One region of the Streptomyces sp. NPDC006197 genome, then DNA from elsewhere that is predicted to be linked to it. Evidence: riboswitches for the same ligand, from Rfam matches in the RefSeq annotation. Region 1 holds a riboswitch; each other region holds the start of a gene.

Region 1 (6,031 bases):
TCGCCCCTGGGCCCCCGAGGGGGCGGACCTGCTCGTCGTCCCGGGCGGCGGCTACGCCCGCCGTGACAGCCCCGGCGTCCGGGCCGAGATCGACCGCGGCACGCTGCCCCGCGCGCTCGCGGCTGCCGTCCGGCCCGGGCTCACGGTCAGCGCCCTGTGCACCGGCGTCATGCTCCTCTCGGCCGCCGGGCTCACCGAGGGCCGTTCGTGCACCACCCACCACAAGGCCAGGCCCGACCTCACCCAGCAGGGCGGCCTGCTGAAGAACGCCCGCGTCGTCGACGACGGCGACCTCGTCACCGCCGGCGGCATCACCTCCGGCCTCGAACTCGCGCTCTGGCTGGTCCGCCGCGAACTGGGCGCGGACACGGCGACGAACCTGGAGGAGATGCTGGAGTACGAGGCCCGGGGCACCGTCTGGAGCTCACGCCCGGGCCGCTGAGGCGGGCCCGGCCGCGCCCACCGGGCCTGGTCGGCACGGCTTCCCCTCCGCCGATGAGTTCACCGTCCCCGAACGGTCCACCCGCTGACACGACCGTTCTCGACAGGAGTGCCATGTCCACCATCCAGCCGGTGATCCTCACTGCCGACCCGGACGTCCTGCTCGGCTTCTACACGAAACTGTTCGGTGCCGAGGAGATCTCCCGGGTGCCGGAGGAAGGCCCGGTCTTCTCCCTCGGCCTGCGCATCGGCGACACCGACCTCGGGCTGGTGGCCAAGGCGGACCCGGGGGAGCGGGAGGCGCCGCGGATCCTGCTCAGCATCGGTGTCGACGACGTCGACGAGACGCTCGGCCGGGTGGCGGCACTGGGAGGCTCGGTCCGTGGTGGCGCCAACGACATGCCGTGGGGACAGCGCGTCGCCCACATCCAGGACCCCGACGGCAACCCGGTGAACCTCACCCAGCCGATCCGGGCCCGGTGACGCCGTAGCCCACCGCTCGGCACGGCCGGCCACCGTGCCGGGCGCGGCGCCGCGGTCAGGGGTGGCGCATGGCGTCGGTGAGGCGGTCGGCCGCGTCGACGGCGGCCTTCGCGAGCCGGGCGCCAGGGTGACGGGTGAGGCGTCGGATCGGGCCGGTGACCGTGATGGCGGCCACGACACGATGGGCCGGGTCGCGCACCGGCGCCGAGACGGAGGCCATCCCGGGTTCGCGTTCACCGATCGACTGGGCCCAGCCCCGGCGCCGTACGCCACTGAGGGCGGTGGCCGTGAAGCGAGCCCCCTGCAGGCCGTGGTAGTAGCGCTCGGGGTCCTCCCAGGCGAGCAGGACCTGGGCGGCCGAGCCCACCTTCATGGGGAGTGCGGAGCCGACGGGCACGATGTCGCGCAGGCCGACGGCCCGTTCGGCGGCGGCGACGCAGACGCGCACCTCACCCTGGCGGCGGTAGAGCTGCGTGCTCTCGCCGGTGGTGTCCCGGAGCGAGGTGAGGACCGGGCCGGCCGCGGCCAGCAGGCAGTCCTCGCCCGCCACGGCCGAGAGTTCGGCGAGTCGAGGGCCGAGGACGAAGCGGCCCCGCAGGTCCCTGGCGACCATGCGGTGGCGTTCGAGCGCGGTGGCGAGTCGGTGGGCCGTGGGCCGCGCCAGGCCGGTGGCGGCGACCAGCTCCGCCAGAGTGGCCGGGCCCGACGCCAGCGCACCGAGGATCACCGCGGCCTTGTCGAGGACACCAACGCCACTGGAAATGTCGGATACGTTCACGAAAAGGGGTACTCCAGTCTCGTCCGCGAGCCATGGTTCGCGGAGACCTCGCCCGGGGGAGGGCAGGGGTGGTCAGCGGGAAAGGGCCGAAGCGGTCGGCCGATGCGCCGCGGTGGTCACGAGACGGGTACGGGGAAAGCCCGGCGTGGACAGAGCCTGGGCGGAAGGCAGCACAGAGAGCACCGTGTCTCCTCATCTTTTCCCGCGCCACGTTGGCGCGGGCCGGAGTTGGCACTGATCCCGACGGCGCGGCGCGAACATGGAACGCCGAGTCGACCGGGGAGTTGCCGGGGCTTCGTAGGGCCGGTCCCTCCACCCCTCTGGATGATTCGCGAGGAACCATACAAGACTCCCGGGGCGACCTGCCAACGGCTTTCGGCCACGCGGCCGGCAGAGCACGCCCTCGCGGCAGGGGCGAGGGCCACCTCCGTCCCGCCCGCCTCCGTCCCGCCCGCACAAGGCCCGTCATCACCCTCGGGCCGTGTCGCTGCCGCGGCGATCGCGCGGCAGCCCACAGCATGGACGGGCGGTCACAGGGCTGGTGTGCCGCTCGTCGGTGGCCGGGTCCGCCGGCAGGACCGGTCTGCGAGCTTTGGAGAAGGTGTTGACGAGGACGCCGCCCCGACGAGCCCCCGGGTCCGTCGCCTTCCCGTTGCTGAGCATGCGGTGGGAGCGGCTCGCGATGGTGCACTGGAGGTACGAGGCCGAGGCCGTTCAGCGCCTGCTTCCCAGGGGCTTGCTCGTGGATCGGTTCGAGGGCCGGGCCTGGGTCAGTCTGACGCCGTTCATGATGTCGTCCGTCCGCGGGCTGGGGGTCGTGCCGCTGCCTCCCGCTGCCTTTCCCGAGACGAACCTGCGGACGTACGTGCGGCTGCCCGACGGACGCAGCGGGCTGTGGTTCTTCTCCCTCGACGTCACCGCGCCCTACCTGCTGGCCGGGCAGGCGCTCGGGGTGCGTTACCGGCCGGCGGACCTGACGGTGCGGGAGCGCGGCGCCGACACGTTCTACGGCGGCCGGCGTCGGGGCGCGGAGGGCGTCGGATACCGGCTGGGGGTCCGTGCGGGCGCGCCGGTCGAGGAGATGTCGCCCCTCGACGACTGGCTCACTTCGAGGTGGGCCGCCTTCTCGCGGCGCGCGGGCCTCCTGTGGCTCACCCCGGTGGACCACGAGCCCTGGACGCTGAGGCGGGGGACGGTCGGGGAGTTGGAGCAGACGCTCACCCGGAGCGCGGGTCTTCCCGATCCGGAACCCCCGCCGCTGGTGCACGTGTCCCCGGGGGTCGGTCCCGTTCTCCTCGGCCCTCCTCGGCCGGTGCTCCGACGGTGACGGTCAGGCGAGCAGGTTCACGGCGCCCTGGAACAGGCCGGGGAACCGGGCAGCCGTCGGCATGATCAGGGGAGCCAGCGGTGGCTGGTTCCGGACCCAGAGCAGGGACCTCGTCAGCAGGCGGTAACTGCGGGACAGACGCCACCAGGCCTGTTCGTACGCCTGCGGGCGGCCCTCGCGAAGACAGCGCACGAGGGTGTCCGCCGCCGTCAGGGCGAGGGTGAGGCCCTCGCCGGTCAGCGCGTCGACGTACCCGGCGGCGTCGCCGACGAACAGCACCCGGCCGGCCACCCGGGAACGGGCCTGCTGGCGGAGCGGCCCGGCGCCCCTGACCGGCGTCCGGTCGGCGGTGCGCAGACGGGCGGCCAAGTGGGGGAAACGGGTCAGCTGTTCGTCGAAGGGCAGTTGGCGTGAGGTGAGGATGGCGACGCCGACCTGCCCCGGTCCGAGCGGGGTGACGTACGCCTCGCAGTCGGTGGACCAGTGCACCTCGACCAGGTCGGTCCAGGGCTCGACGGCGTAGTGGCGCCGCAGTCCGTACCGGGGCGTGTGCCGCCGGGCGGCGGACGGCCGTACGGTCAGGCCGAGCGCGCGCCGGGTGGGGGAGTGCAGTCCGTCGGCCGCCACGAGATAGCGGGCGGTGATCCCGTCGGCGGTCACGTACGCCTCGGACTGGGTCACTTGGCGGACGCGGTGCGGGACGACCGGAACGCCGAGCCGGGCGGCCCGGGCGGCGAGCGCCTCGTGCAGCACGGTCCGGCGTACGCCGAGTCCGGACCCGGTGCGGAACCGGGCTTCGGCGCTCCGGTCGCCGGCGGCGTCGACATAGCGGATGCCTCGAAGGCACGGGCCGGGCACATGCACGTCGAGGGCCCTCAAGGCGTGCACCGCCGAGGGCATCAGTCCCTCTCCGCAGGCCTTGTCGATCGGCGCCGGCCGCGGCTCGGCGACCATGACGTCGAAGCCCCGTCGCGCTCCGTGGATCGCGGTGGCCAGACCCGCCGGACCGCCGCCGACGACGAGGAGGTCGATCACGACGCGGCACCGGTGGAGGAGAGGGCGTGCGAAGGCGCCAACGCGGTGTTCTCGCAGCGGATGCGGACGGTGAGCAGGGCCGCGTTCAGGAGCGAGAAGCCCAGGGCGGTCACCCAGGCGGTGTGCACCAGGGGCAGGGCCGCGCCCTCGACGACGACCGCGACGTAGTTGGGGTGCCGGAGACGGCGGTAGGGGCCGGAGGCGACGAGCGGGAGACCGGGGACGATCAGCACCCGAGTGTGCCAGCGGGGCCCGAGCGTGCCGACGCACCACCATCGCAGCGCTTGGGCGGCCAGCGTGAGGGCGAGTGCGGGCCAGCCGAGCAGCGGCAGGAAGGGCCGGTCGGCCGCCCAGGGCTCGACGAGGCAGCCGAGGAGGAGCGCGGCGTGCAGGACGACCATGACCGGGTAGTGCCCGGCGCCGTACTCGCGGGCGCCTCGGGCCCGGCTCCAGGCGCCGTTGCGTCGCGCCACGGCGAGTTCCGCGAAGCGTTCGGCGATGACCAGCAGGACCAACACGGTGTACAGCGTCAGGGTCACGACAGCCTCACCAGGCCAGGAGGACGAGATCGGACGAGAAGCCGGGCCCGAAGGCGAGCATCAGGCCGATCGTGCCGGGCGGCGGCCGGTCGGCCTGGGTGTCCTTCAGGATCTGCAGCACCGACGCGGAGGACAGGTTGCCGTGGGCGGCCAGGGCGCGGCGGCTCGCCGCGAGGGCCGAGTCCGGCAGGCCGAGCTCCTCGGCGAGCGCGTCCAGGATCTTCGGGCCGCCGGGGTGGCAGATCCACGCCCCCACGTCCCCGGGTTTGAGGTCGTGCACGGCGAGGAAGGACTCGACCTCCTCGGCCACGTGCAACCGGACGAGTCCGGGGATTTCCGGCCCGAGGACCATGCGGAAGCCCCAGTCACCGACGTCCCACCCCAACAGGTGCTCGGTCCCGGGATACAGGCGGCTGCGTGCCGCCACCACGCTCGGCACGGATGACCCGGGCGGGCGTGAGGACGCGGGGGAGCGGTCACCGCCGACGGCCACGAGCGCGGCGGCTCCGTCCCCGAACAGGCCGCCCGCCACCAGGTTCGCCATCGACGTGTCGGCGCGCTGCAAGGTGAGCGAGCACAGTTCGGTGGAGAGGAGGAGCGCGGTGCCGCCCGGCCGGCCGTCGAGGAAGTCGTGGACGCGGGCCAGACCTGCGGCGCCCGCGGAGCATCCGAGCCCGAACAGGGGCGCGCGCCTGACGTCGGGCCGCAGACCGACCCGTGCCGCGAGGCGGGCTTCCAGGGAAGGCGTCGCGATGCCGGTCACGGTCGTCGAGACGACCAGGTCGACGTCCTCCGGGCGTACGTCGGCGTCGTGGAGGACCCGCGTGACGGCTTCGGCGCCCAAGGCGGTGGCCAGCTCGACGAAGAGACGGTTGGTCTCGCCGAAAGCGCCGAGATCGCGGTAACGGTCGAGGGGCAGGGCGAGATGACGGCTCTCCACGCCGGCCGCCGCGTGCAGCCGGCGCACGAGGGCCCTGTCGGATCCGGGCGGCAGGCCGGAGACGAGGTCTTCGGTGATCTCGTGCTGCATGTAGCGGTGCGGCGGGAAAGCCGTGCCCACCGCGAGGACGCGGGTCATTGCTCCAACATAGGGACGGTGAGGCGTCGACACCCTCAACCCGGAGGTCATGGGCGCGCCGTCGCCTAGCGTGGTGCGGTGCGCCCCACCACGGATGAAGGAACCCACCGCCTCGCCACCCCGGCCGTTCCCGGCCCGCCGCAACGCCCGTCCGTCGTCGGCTTGCTGAAGGCGAGTCACCCGGTGCCGGCGGCGGCGGTGACGGTCCTCGCGGCGCTGCTGGCCGCCGCGTCCGGGCTGGACTTCGCCTCAGGGGCCGGGGCGGTCGCCGCGGTCGCCGCGGGGCAGTTGTCGATCGGCTGGTGCAACGACCGGTGGGACCTGCGGCGTGACCGGGCTGCCGGACGCCG
Region 2 (6,031 bases), on a different contig from region 1:
ACATCAAGGACAAGCGCGAGCTCGAGTGGTCGCACCAGGGCATCGTCGCGTTCTCGAAGATCTGCACCCACGTCGGCTGCCCGATCTCCCTGTACGAGCAGCAGACGCACCACGTGCTCTGCCCGTGCCACCAGTCCACCTTCGACCTCTCCGACGGCGCCCGCGTCATCTTCGGCCCGGCCGGTCACCCCCTCCCGCAGCTGCGGATCGGCGTGAACGACAAGGGCTTCCTCGAGGCGCTCGGCGACTTCGACGAGCCCGTCGGTCCGGCATTCTGGGAGCGCGGATGAGCACCGTGACCAACACGCAGAAGAAGGCGCCCGCCGGTGAGCGGGTCGCGGACTGGGCCGACGGTCGCCTGGGGATCTACACGCTGGCCAAGGCCAACATGCGGAAGATCTTCCCGGACCACTGGTCCTTCATGCTGGGCGAGGTCTGCCTCTACAGCTTCCTCATCATCATCCTGACGGGCGTCTACCTGACGATGTTCTTCCACCCGTCGATGAACGAGGTGGAGTACGTCGGACCGTACGTCCCGCTCCAGGGACAGCTGATGTCCGAGGCGTTCAACTCGACCATGCACATCTCCTTCGAGGTGCGCGGTGGCCTGCTGATCCGGCAGATCCACCACTGGGCGGCGCTGATCTTCCTCGCCGGCATGTTCGTGCACATGATGCGCGTGTTCTTCACCGGCGCGTTCCGCAAGCCGCGTGAGATCAACTGGCTGTTCGGCTTCCTGCTGTTCTTCCTGGGCATGTTCACCGGCTTCACCGGTTACTCGCTCCCGGACGACCTGCTCTCCGGCACCGGTGTCCGCTTCATGCAGGGCGCGATCCTGTCCGTGCCGGTCCTCGGCACGTACCTGTCGATGTTCCTGTTCGGCGGCGAGTTCCCCGGCGGCGACTTCGTCGCCCGGTTCTACTCGGCGCACGTGCTGCTGCTCCCCGGCATCATGCTGGGCCTCGTGGTCGCCCACCTCATCCTGGTGTTCGTCCACAAGCACACGCAGTTCGCCGGCCCCGGCCGGACGAACAACAACGTCGTCGGCATGCCGCTGCTGCCCGTGTACATGGCGAAGGCCGGAGGCTTCTTCTTCCTGGTCTTCGGCGTCATCGCGGTCATCGCGGCGATCGCCTCGATCAACCCGATCTGGGCCATCGGCCCGTACCGTCCGGACCAGGTGTCCACCGGCGCCCAGCCCGACTGGTACATGGGCTTCGCCGAGGGTCTGATCCGTGTCATGCCGGGCTGGGAGATCAACCTGTGGGGCCACACGCTGGTCCTCGGCGTGATGATCCCGCTGGCGATCTTCCCGGCGGTCCTCGCGGCCATCGCGGTCTACCCGTTCATCGAGTCCTGGATCACCGGCGACAAGCGCGAGCACCACATCGCACAGCGCCCGCGCAACGCTCCGACGCGCACCGCCTTCGGCGTCGCCTGGATCACCGCGTACATGATCATGCTCGTGGGTGGTGGAAACGACCTCTGGGCGACCCACTTCCACCTGTCGCTGAACTCGATCACCTGGTTCGTGCGGATCTTCTTCTTCGTCGGTCCGGTCATCGCGTTCGTCGCCACCAAGCGGATCTGCCTCGGCCTCCAGCGCCGTGACAAGGACAAGGTGCTGCACGGCCGCGAGTCGGGCATCATCAAGCGCCTGCCGCACGGTGAGTTCGTCGAGGTCCACGAGCCGCTCAGCCAGGGCGAGCTGCACCGCCTCACGGCGCACGAGCAGTACGAGGCCGCGGAGCTTCCGCCGGCCGTCGACGAGAACGGCGTGGAGCGCAAGATCGGCCGCATGGAGAAGCTCCGGGTCAAGCTCAACAAGGGCTACTACGGCGAGGACAGCCAGATCGCCAAGCCCACGGTCGAGGAGTACAAGGAGATCCAGAGCGGCCACGGCCACCACTGATCACCTGAACACCTGACCTGAGGTCGCCACGGCAAGAGCCCCGTCCATTCGATGGACGGGGCTCTTTGCCGTCCCCGGAGGTCGATAGGGTGGGACCGTATCCGTCACGTGATCACCAGGAGCTGCCATGAGCGCTGCGACCCCCGCTGGAGGACCTACGTCGGCGGGCCGCTCCTGGCCCGTCCTGCTGAACGGTCTGCTCGACGGCGAGGACCTCTCCGCCGACGACACCGCCTGGGCGATGGACCTGATCATGAACGGCGAGGCGACCGACGCGCAGATCGCCGGATTTTTGGTGGCGCTGCGGGCCAAGGGCGAGACCGTCCAGGAGATCACCGGCCTCGTCCGCACCATGTACGCGCACGCCAACACGATCGAGGTGCCCGGCCCCGCCGTCGACATCGTCGGCACCGGCGGCGACGGCGCCAAGACCGTCAACATCTCCACGATGGCGTCCATCGTCGTCGCCGGCACGGGCACGAAGGTCGTCAAGCACGGCAACCGCGCCGCCTCCTCCGCCTCCGGCTCCTCCGACGTCCTGGAGAAGCTCGGCGTCAACCTCGACCTCACCCCGCGGCGGGTCGCCGAGGTCGCCGAGGAAGCCGGCATCACCATCTGCTTCGCCGTGAAGTTCCACCCCTCGCTGCGGCACGTCGCCGCGGCCCGCGGCCAGCTGGGCATCCGGACCACCTTCAACGTCCTGGGCCCGCTGACCAACCCGGCCAAGGTGAAGGCCCAGGCCGTCGGGGTCGCCGACCCGCGCATGGCGCCGATCGTCGCCGGCGTCCTCGCCGAGCGCGGCAACTCCGCCCTGGTCTTCCGCGGCGACGACGGCCTGGACGAGCTGACGACCACCGCCACCTCGCGGGTCTGGGTGGTCCGGGACGGCGGTGTCACCGAGGAGCGCTTCGACCCGCGGGACGTCGGCATCGAGCTCGTCCCCCTGGAGGCCCTGCGCGGAGGCGATCCCTCGTACAACGCCGACGTGGCCCGCCGGCTGCTCGCGGGGGAGACCGGGCCGGTACGGGACGCGGTGCTGCTCAACGCGGCGGCGGCGCTCACCGCCCTGGAGCCCGGCACGGGCACCCTGGCGGAGCAGTTGGGCGCGGGCATCGCGAAGGCGGCCGAGTCGATCGACTCCGGCGCGGCCCTCCGGTCCCTGGAGCGATGGGTCGCCGCCAGCAACGCGTGACCCGTAACCCGTCCGTCGTACGACCCCGGTCCACCATGCGGACCGGGGTCTTGCGCTTCGGCGCTCCTGTGGCAGGATGCTCTACAGGTCACGAGTGACAGCGTTTTGGCCCCGGCTTGCTGTCCGGCAACCCTCCTTCCGTGGCGGGGTGCCCCGGGTGATGACCAGGCCGTAGGCAGCGAGGTCTACGGCAAGCGCGGATCCCTCGAACACCAGGGGTCCTGGTCAGTCGAGGAGCGTTTTCCGTGAGCAAGCGAATGCGATAGGGCGAGTCCGCCCCTTCTTCACCCTCGGAACAGGGTCCCTTCCGCGTACCCGCACGCCCTCCGAGGCATCACCCGTGCCCCGCCGCACCCGGCCGCGTACGGGATTCACCGAAGCCATTCCGCACCGCCCGCCGGGAGATACCGCCATGTCCGCATACCCGAACGCCGCCGCCGCCACCGCCGACTCCGGGTCCGCCGACCCCTGCTGCGACACCCCGCTGCCGGTCCTCGGCCGGGACGTGACCGTCCCGCTCGTCACCGGCGGCGAGGTGACCTACGCGGCGCTCGACTATGCGGCCAGCGCGCCGGCCCTCCAGCGGGTCTGGGACGACGTCGCCGCGTACGCCCCCTACTACGGCAGCGTCCACCGCGGCGCCGGCTACCTCTCCCAGCTCTCCACCGACCTCTTCGAGAACAGCCGCGTCACCGTCGCGGAGTTCCTCGACTGCCGCCCCGACGACCAGGTCGTCTTCACCCGCTCCACCACGGACTCGCTCAACCTGCTCGCCGCCACCCTCCCCGCCGGCTGCGAGGTCTTCGTCTTCGAGACCGAGCACCACGCCTCGCTGCTGCCGTGGCGGGACGCCCGCGTCACCTACCTCAACGCGCCGCGCACCCCCGGGCAGGCCGTCGAGACCCTGGAGCGGGCCCTCGCCGACCGCGATCCGTACGGCCCCGCCCTGGTCTGCGTCACCGGAGCCTCCAACGTCACCGGCGAGCTGTGGCCGGTGCGGGAACTGGCCGCCGCCGCGCACGCGCACGGCGCCCGGATCGTGCTCGACGCCGCCCAGCTTGCCCCCCACCACCCCGTCTCTGTACGGGAGTTGGACGTGGACTGGGTCGCCTTCTCCGGGCACAAGCTGTACGCGCCCTTCGGCTCCGGCGTGCTCGCCGGCCGCGCCGACTGGCTGCAGGATTCCGAGCCCTACCTCGCGGGCGGTGGAGCGTCCCGCAAGGTGGCCCGTCGGGCCGACGGTGGTGTGGACGTGGAGTGGCACACCACCTCGGCCCGGCACGAAGCCGGTTCGCCGAACGTCATCGGCGTCTACTCGATCGCCTCCGCCTGCAAGGCGCTCACCGAGGCCGGCTTCGACTCCCTCGTCGCCCGTGAGCGGCACCTGATCGCGAAGGTCCGCGAGGGCCTGGCCGAGGTGCCCGAGGTGCGCGTGCTCTCGCTCTTCGGCGACGACGCGCCCCGCGTGGGCGTCATCTCCTTCGTCGTGGAGGGCTGGAACAGCTCCCACTTCGCCGCCGCGCTCTCCGCCGAGTACGGCATCGGCGTCCGCGACGGCCTCTTCTGCGCCCACCCGCTGGTCCGCACCCTGCTCGGCAGCGACCCGCAGGACCCGGGCGAGTGCGGTGCGCCCGAGGCGAACCCGGGGGAGAGGTCCCTCAACGCCATCCGGGTGAGCTTCGGCGCCGGTACGCCGGACGAGCACGTGGAGCGGTTCGTCGGCGCGGTGAAGGAGCTCGTCCGGGACGGCGCGCAGTGGAAGTACCGCACCGAGGACGGCCGCTGCGTCCCCGACCGCGGCTGATCACTCACTCGTACGGGTGAAGGGGGCCTCCCGATCGGGAGGCCCCCTTCAGTCGTGCCGGGCGCGAGGTGTCAGGACTCCAGGCCGATGGCGAAGGCCGCCTCCAGGTCGTGCTGGGAGTACGTCCGGAAGGCGACGTGCGTGTCCGTGGCCTCGACGCCGGGGATCTTGCTGATGCGGCCGGGGATCACGTCCGCCAGGTCGTCGTGGCGCGGCACCCGGACCATGGCGATCAGGTCGTACGTACCGGTGACCGAGAAGACCTCGCTGACGCTGTCGAGCGCGGCGATCGACTCGGCGATCTCGGGGATGCGGTCCACGCTGGTCTTGATGAGCACGATCGCGGTGATCACGGCTGGCTTTCTCCCTCGGTCGCCGCGGCTTGGGCCTTCACTCTATCCCCACCGCGGAAGCGCCCCCAGGCGTAGAGGAAGCCGACCGAGAAGCCCACGACATGGGCCAGATAGGCGACGCCGGGCCCCGCGCCCGCCGCCCGCGCGGCCAGCCACTGCAGCGTGAACCAGAAGATCAGCACGATCCAGGCGGGGAAGCGCAGCGGCAGGAAGAACAGGAAGGGGAAGAGGCTGGTGACGCGGGAGCGCGGGAAGAGGAAGAGGAAGGCCCCGAGCACCGCCGAGATCGCCCCGGAGGCCCCGACCAGGGTCTGCTCGCTGTCCGCGTGCACCACCGCGTACCCGCACAGGGCGACATAGCCGGTGCCCAGGTAGAAGAGGCAGAACCCGACCGGGCCCATGCGCTCCTCGGCCATCGCTCCGAAGACGTAGAGGAAGAGCATGTTGCCGAGCAGGTGGAGCCAGCTGCCGTGGACGAAGAGCGCGGTCAGCGGCGTGAGCAGGGCGTGCGGGTCGCCGCCCGTCAGCTCGGCGGGGACCACGCCCCAGCGGCGGAAGTAGGCGCCCTGGGCGCCCAGGAGCCCGTCGCCCGTGCCGTACGCCGGACTGAGTCCGGCGACCGGGCTGCTCACGAAGAGGAGGCAGCAGGCGGCGATCAGCCCGTACGTCACCGTGGGGCCGCCGCGGACGCCCCGCCAGGCACCGAGGACCCCGCCTCGCCAATCGATCATGGACAGATCATGGCGTACCGGGGCCGAAGTGGACAGAGT
Region 3 (6,031 bases), on a different contig from region 1:
AGAAGCCCAAGATCAACGCCTACTACTACACCTACTGGGCAGGACTGCCCATGAACGGGACCTTCGAGGCGTTCGACCGCGAGGGCCGCGCCTTCGCCGCATGGCCCACCAACGACGACCTGACGATGGTCATCTGCGCCTGGCCCATGCGCGACTTCGAGGCCAACCGCGGCGACGTCGAGGGCAGCTACCACGCCGCGCTGGCCCGCGAGCCGGCCTTCGCCGAACGGGTCTCGAAGGCCACCCGGGCCGAGCGGTTCGTCGGCACGGCCATCCCGAACTACCTCCGCAAACCCTACGGCCCCGGCTGGATCCTCGTGGGCGACGCCGGATACCTGAAAGATCCCATCACCGCCCAGGGCATCCAGGACGCCTTCCGGGACGCGGAGCGGTGCGCCCGAGCACTCGACGACGCGCTCGGCGGCCGTCGGCCCTTCGACGAAGCCATGGGGGCCTGCCAGGAGGCGAGGGACTCCGAGGTCATGAGCATGTACGAGTTCACGGCCGAGTTCGCGGTCCTGGAACCACCGCCCCCCGAGATGCAGGAACTGCTCTTCGCCGTGTCCCGGAGCCGCTCGGCACAGGACGAGTTCGTCCGGGTGACGGCCGGCGTGACGCGACCGGAGGAGTTCTTCGGACACATGCAGGAACGGATGGAGCACCAGGCGCCCCACGCCGCCTAGGGCCTGCCCCTTCGACGGGCCGGTCGGTCGAAGAGGCGGAACCTAGCTCCGCAGCGCCTCCAGCTGGTTCAGGAACCAGCGCTGCGGGGGCTGGGACGTGGCCGTGGACGCCAGGCGTTTCGTGCGGTCCGTGCGTTCGGGCGGGGGCATCGTGAGGGCCGCGTGCAGGGCCTCGGCGGTCTCCGTCACGTCGAAGGGGTTCACCGTGAGCGCGTCCTCGTGGAGTTCCTCGTAGGCGCCCGCCTCCCGGGACAGGACGAGGGCGCAGCCCGCCTCCGAGACGACCGGTATCTCCTTCGCGACCAGGTTCATGCCGTCGCGCACCGGGTTCACCAGGGCCACGTCCGCCAGGCGGTAGGCGGCCAGGGAGCGGGTGAAGTCGTCCTTCACCGAGACCAGGACCGGCTGCCAGTCCGCCGTGCCGAACTCGGCGTTGATCTCCTCCGCCAGATCCCTCACCGCCGTCGTGTACGTGCGGTAGGAGTCCAGGTCCTGGCGGGACGGGTACGCCGAGGCCAGGTGGACCACCCGGTCCCGCCATTCCGGGTGGGTGGTCAGGAGCTCCCGGTAGGCCAGCAGGCCGCGCAGGATGTTCTTCGACGGCTCCGTGCGGTCGACCCTGACGATGCTCTTGCGGCCGCCGATCTCCGCGCGGAGCCCCGCCAGGCGCTCGTCCACCTCCGGGCGGTGCGCCAGCGCCCGCAGCTCCTCGCCGTCGACGCCCAGGGGGTACGCCGCGACCCGCGTGCGCCCGAGGTCGCCCGCGCACTCCTCGAACGCCGACGCCCAGGCCCGGGTGTGGAAGCCCAGCCGGTCCGCGCCGAGCATGCCCCGGAGGAGTTCCTCGCGGATGTCGGTCGGGAGCATCCGCAGGTACGGGGGCGAGGCCCACGGCGTGTGGGTGAAGTGGGCGATGCGGAGGTCCGGGCGGAGCGCGCGGAGCTGACCGGGGACGAGGGCCAGGTGGTAGTCCTGGACCAGGACCGCCGCGCCCTCCGCGGCCTCCGCCGCCAGCGCCTCGGCGAAGGCGCGGTTGTAGGCGCGGTACGACTCCCAGCGGCGGCGGAACTCCGCGTCGAAGACCGGCTCGCGCGGGATGTCGTACAGGTGGTGGTGGAGGAACCACAGCACCGAGTTCGCGATGCCGTTGTACGCGTCGGCGTACACGGACGGATCGATGTCCAGCATGCGGACGCCCGGTTCGGCGATGCCCCGCCGGACCGCCTCCCGGTCGCCCTCGCCGAGCGCCGCGCACACCCAGAGACTGTCCTGGGAGCCGATGGCGCTCAGACCCGAGACCAGGCCGCCGCCGCCCCTTCGGGCGTCGAGCGAGCCGCCCTCGCCGAGCACGTACGAGACGGGGCCCCGGTTGGATGCGACGAGCACAGTAGCCATGTGGCGAACCTAGCCCGTCCCGTAAACGCTCAAACGTACGTATACGAGACAGGCTGATCCGGCCACGCTCAGTCGCCGCGGCGGGCGCCGCGTCACGCCACGCGCCGCTGCGCGTACTCCGTGATCTCGGCCATCGGCGGGCGCTCCTCCGTGTCCACCGCGTACGTCCGCGGCTCGAAGCCCTTCTCGCCCCGCTCGAACTGCGTCAGCCACGGCCGCACCAGATGCCCCCGCGAGAGCCGCAGCTGCGCCGTCCGGTAGATCGCCGCCGCCATCCGGCCCAGCGCCTGCCCGTCCTGGTGCCGGTGCTTGCGCACCCCCACGTCCACCTGTGCGAGCGCGTCCAGGCCCACCGTGTGCAGGGCGTCCACGAGCAGGCCCAGCTCCACTCCGTAACCGACGGGGAACGGGAGGCGCTCAAGGAGCGAGCGGCGTGCCGCGTACTCGCCGCCGAGGGGCTGCACGAAGCCGGCCAGCCGCGGCCAGTGGAGGTTGAGCAGCGGGCGGGCCACCAGCTCCGTCACCCTGCCGCCCTGGCCCGGAGTCCTGCCGGAGGCGAGCCCGTCGAGTTCGGTGCCGAAGGGGCGGTCGTACATCGCCTTCACGAAGTCGACGTCCGGGTCGGTGAGGAGCGGGCCCACGATCCCCGTCACGAAGTCCGCCGAGAAGTCCCGCAGGTCCGCGTCGACGAAGCACACGACGTCCCCGCTCGTCACCATCAGCGACCGCCACAGGACCTCGCCCTTGCCGGGCACGGCCGGTATCCGGGGGAGTATCGAGTCCCGCGCGACCACCCGCGCGCCGGCGGCCGCGGCCACCTCCGCCGTGCGGTCCGTGGAACCCGAGTCGATCACCACCAGCTCGTCGACGAGCGGCACCGCCTCCGTCATCAGCTCGCGGCGGATCACGGCGACGATGTCCCCGACCGTCGCCTCCTCGTTCAGCGCCGGCAGGACGACGCTGACCTTCGTGTTCCGCTTGGCGGCGAGGATCCGCTCCAGCGGCCTGTCCGCCACGGACCAGGACCGCCGGTCCAGCCAGCGCTCCACCTCTTCCAGCACCTGATCTCCATCTCGCGGTTCGGACGGCCGGTCCACGCCTCCGGGCCTTCGGTTACAGTCTTGAACAACGCGGATGCCCGATGCACGTCGGGGTGCCGCCCGCGTCGGAGCGCAGGAACGAAAGTCCACCGCGCTTCACAATCGAATACCGCTCATCCAGAGGGGCAGAGGGAAACGGCCCGTTGAAGCCCCGGCAACCCTCCAGTCGGTTTGTCTCGCCCACCCGTCTCCCGGCCACCACCCCTAGTGGTGTCCTGACGGACGCAGCTTGTTTGCGCGAGGTCCCCGGCTAGGGAAGGTGCCAAATCCGTCTCATGGCGAAAAATTCGTCAATGGGAAAGATGAGGAGAAAGGGCCTCGCCTCCATGGCTGTACAGACCGCTACCCCCGCCACCGTCGACCTCGGTCCCGCGTCCGGACTCTCCTGTCGCGAATGCGGTGAGGTCTTCCCGCTCGGCCCGATCTTCGCCTGCGAACTCTGTTTCGGACCGCTCGAAGTCGCGTACGAGCTTCCCACCGGCGACCCCGAGGCGCTGCGCAAGCAGATCGAGGCCGGCCCCGCCAACATCTGGCGCTACGCCCCGCTGCTGCCCGTCCCCGCCGACGTCGCCGAGAAGCCGAACCTGAACCCCGGCTGGACCAAGCTCGTCCAGGCCGACAACCTCGCCCGCGAGATCGGCGTCGCCCCCGGCAAGCTCTTCGTCAAGGACGACTCCGGCAACCCGACCCACTCCTTCAAGGACCGGGTCGTCGCCCAGGCCCTCGAAGCCGCCCGCGCCTTCGGCTTCACCACCCTCTCCTGCTCCTCCACCGGCAACCTGGCCGGCGCCGTCGGCGCCGCCGCCGCCCGCGCCGGCTTCCGCTCCTGCGTGTTCATCCCGCACGACCTGGAGCAGGGCAAGGTCGTCATGGCCGGTGTCTACGGCGGTGACCTCGTCGCCATCGAGGGCAACTACGACGACGTCAACCGCTTCTGCTCGGAGCTCATCGGCGACCCGCTCGGCGAGGGCTGGGGCTTCGTGAACGTCAACCTCCGCCCGTACTACGGCGAGGGCTCCAAGACGCTCGCGTACGAGATCTGCGAGCAGCTCGGCTGGGTCATCCCCGACCAGCTCGTCATCCCGATCGCCTCCGGCTCCCAGCTCACGAAGATCGACAAGGGTCTGCAGGAGCTCATCAAGCTGGGCCTCGTCGAGGACAAGCCGTACAAGATCTTCGGCGCCCAGGCCGAGGGCTGCTCCCCGGTCTCCGCCGCCTTCAAGGCCGGCCACGACGTCGTCCGGCCGCAGAAGCCGAACACCATCGCCAAGTCGCTCGCCATCGGCAACCCGGCCGACGGCCCCTACGTCCTCGACATCGCCCGCCGGACCGGCGGCGCCGTGGAGGACGTGAACGACGAGCAGGTCGTGGACGCGATCAAGCTCCTCGCGCAGACCGAGGGCATCTTCGCGGAGACCGCGGGCGGCGTGACCGTCGGCGTGACGAAGAAGCTCGTCGAGGCGGGTCTGATCGACCCGGACCTCACCACCGTCGTCCTCAACACCGGCGACGGACTCAAGACCCTGGACGCGGTGGCCGACACCTCTCAGGCGACCGCCACCATCCGCCCGAGCCTGGACGCGTTCCGCGACGCCGGCCTGGCGCTCTGAAAGGTTACGAACACATGGCCGTGAACGTCCGCATCCCCACCATCCTCCGCACCTACACGGGCGGCCAGGCCGAGGTCCAGGCCGAGGGCGCGACCCTCGCCGAGGTCATCGCCGACCTGGAGAAGAACCACACGGGCATCGCCGCCCGCGTCCTGGACGACCAGGGCAAGCTGCGCCGCTTCGTCAACGTCTACGTGAACGACGACGACGTGCGCTTCGAGCAGGGCCTGGAGACGGCCACCCCGGCCGGCGCGGGCGTCTCGATCATCCCGGCCGTCGCCGGAGGCTGCTGAGCCTTACCAGTCAGTACGAATTGCCCCTTCCGCGCGATAAGCGGAAGGGGCAATTCTGCATGGTTGAGCGCGGTAGAGTTGGGGAAGTCCCCTCCGCTGCTCATGCCAGACGCATATGAGAATGCGTCTCCGCGCGACAAGAAGCAGCCAAAGTGCGTGCGCGTTGTGTACCTTCTGCACGCTTTGCCGGGCCCGACTTGCCCCGTGATCCAGGGGATTCTCCCCAATTCCCCTTTCCGCCATGCCCAGAATTCTCGGTCGAATGGCCTGTTGCAGAGGGCAGTTGGGCAGATACATTCAGCCGCGGTCGACGCGTTCCGGCGCAGAGGTCTGACCCGGGTCCGCGAAGTGCGGGTCCCGCGCAAGGGCCAGTAATAGGGGAGTTAGGCATGGCTCAGGGCACCGTCAAGTGGTTCAACGCGGAGAAGGGCTACGGCTTCATCGCGGTAGACGGTGGTGCGGATGTTTTCGTCCACTACAGCGCGATCCAGATGGATGGCTACCGCAGCCTCGAAGAGGGCCAGCGGGTCGAGTTCGAGATCTCGCAGGGCCAGAAGGGTCCGCAGGCGGACATGGTCAAGCTCGCCGTCTGAGCGCGGCGCGATCGGCCACCGACGCAACGCCGTCGAGGGGTCCGCATCCCTGAGGGGATGCGGACCCCTCGCGCGTTCCCGGCCCTCCCTCGGTCCACCTCTGGATCCACCCCCTGATCCACCTCCCGAAACTCGAGAGTCGCTTGCACTCTCATAGGGCGAGTGCTAATCATTGGCGTTAGCACTCGGAAGGTGAGAGTGCTACGAGGATCGGGCAGACGAGGCCGCCGGCCGGGTGGGGCAAGGAACCACGCGGAGTCGCGGAGGCCGTCCGTCGCGGGCGTCGGCGCGGTCCTGGAGCGTTATCCACCCCATGTCCGGGAGGACCACTTCACATGGCCAAGATCATCGCGTTCG

What was found. Region 1 has a riboswitch for S-adenosylmethionine ahead of ABZ318_RS09950 (IclR family transcriptional regulator). Riboswitches for the same ligand answer to the same signal wherever they lie in the genome.
Region 2: it holds a riboswitch for S-adenosylmethionine, as region 1 does, so the genes downstream of both, ABZ318_RS28160 (aminotransferase class V-fold PLP-dependent enzyme) here and ABZ318_RS09950 (IclR family transcriptional regulator) in region 1, are expected to answer to the same signal.
Region 3: it holds a riboswitch for S-adenosylmethionine, as region 1 does, so the genes downstream of both, thrC (threonine synthase) here and ABZ318_RS09950 (IclR family transcriptional regulator) in region 1, are expected to answer to the same signal.

The regions. Positions count from the first base shown of each region.
Region 1 is NZ_JBEXSZ010000022.1:54,723-60,753, forward strand. Features, by position in the region: gene ABZ318_RS09940 (DJ-1/PfpI family protein) at 1-442, shown strand, start outside; gene ABZ318_RS09945 (VOC family protein) at 556-924, shown strand; gene ABZ318_RS09950 (IclR family transcriptional regulator) at 980-1,702, opposite strand; SAM riboswitch class I at 1,892-2,033, opposite strand; gene ABZ318_RS09955 (DUF2071 domain-containing protein) at 2,364-3,029, shown strand; gene ABZ318_RS09960 (NAD(P)/FAD-dependent oxidoreductase) at 3,033-4,064, opposite strand; gene ABZ318_RS09965 (isoprenylcysteine carboxyl methyltransferase family protein) at 4,061-4,597, opposite strand; gene ABZ318_RS09970 (3-oxoacyl-[acyl-carrier-protein] synthase III C-terminal domain-containing protein) at 4,611-5,681, opposite strand; gene ABZ318_RS09975 (UbiA family prenyltransferase) at 5,760-6,031, shown strand, end outside.
Region 2 is NZ_JBEXSZ010000109.1:12,360-18,390, forward strand. Features, by position in the region: gene ABZ318_RS28145 (Rieske 2Fe-2S domain-containing protein) at 1-290, shown strand, start outside; gene ABZ318_RS28150 (cytochrome bc complex cytochrome b subunit) at 287-1,912, shown strand; gene trpD (anthranilate phosphoribosyltransferase) at 2,040-3,104, shown strand; SAM riboswitch class IV at 3,191-3,307, shown strand; gene ABZ318_RS28160 (aminotransferase class V-fold PLP-dependent enzyme) at 3,517-4,908, shown strand; gene ABZ318_RS28165 (Lrp/AsnC ligand binding domain-containing protein) at 4,980-5,261, opposite strand; gene ABZ318_RS28170 (rhomboid family intramembrane serine protease) at 5,258-5,992, opposite strand.
Region 3 is NZ_JBEXSZ010000068.1:31,063-37,093, reverse strand. Features, by position in the region: gene ABZ318_RS21745 (NAD(P)/FAD-dependent oxidoreductase) at 1-683, shown strand, start outside; gene ABZ318_RS21740 (trehalose-6-phosphate synthase) at 726-2,078, opposite strand; gene ABZ318_RS21735 (glucosyl-3-phosphoglycerate synthase) at 2,171-3,139, opposite strand; SAM riboswitch class I at 3,289-3,487, shown strand; gene thrC (threonine synthase) at 3,481-4,788, shown strand; gene ABZ318_RS21725 (MoaD/ThiS family protein) at 4,803-5,081, shown strand; gene ABZ318_RS21720 (cold-shock protein) at 5,471-5,674, shown strand; gene groL (chaperonin GroEL) at 6,010-6,031, shown strand, end outside.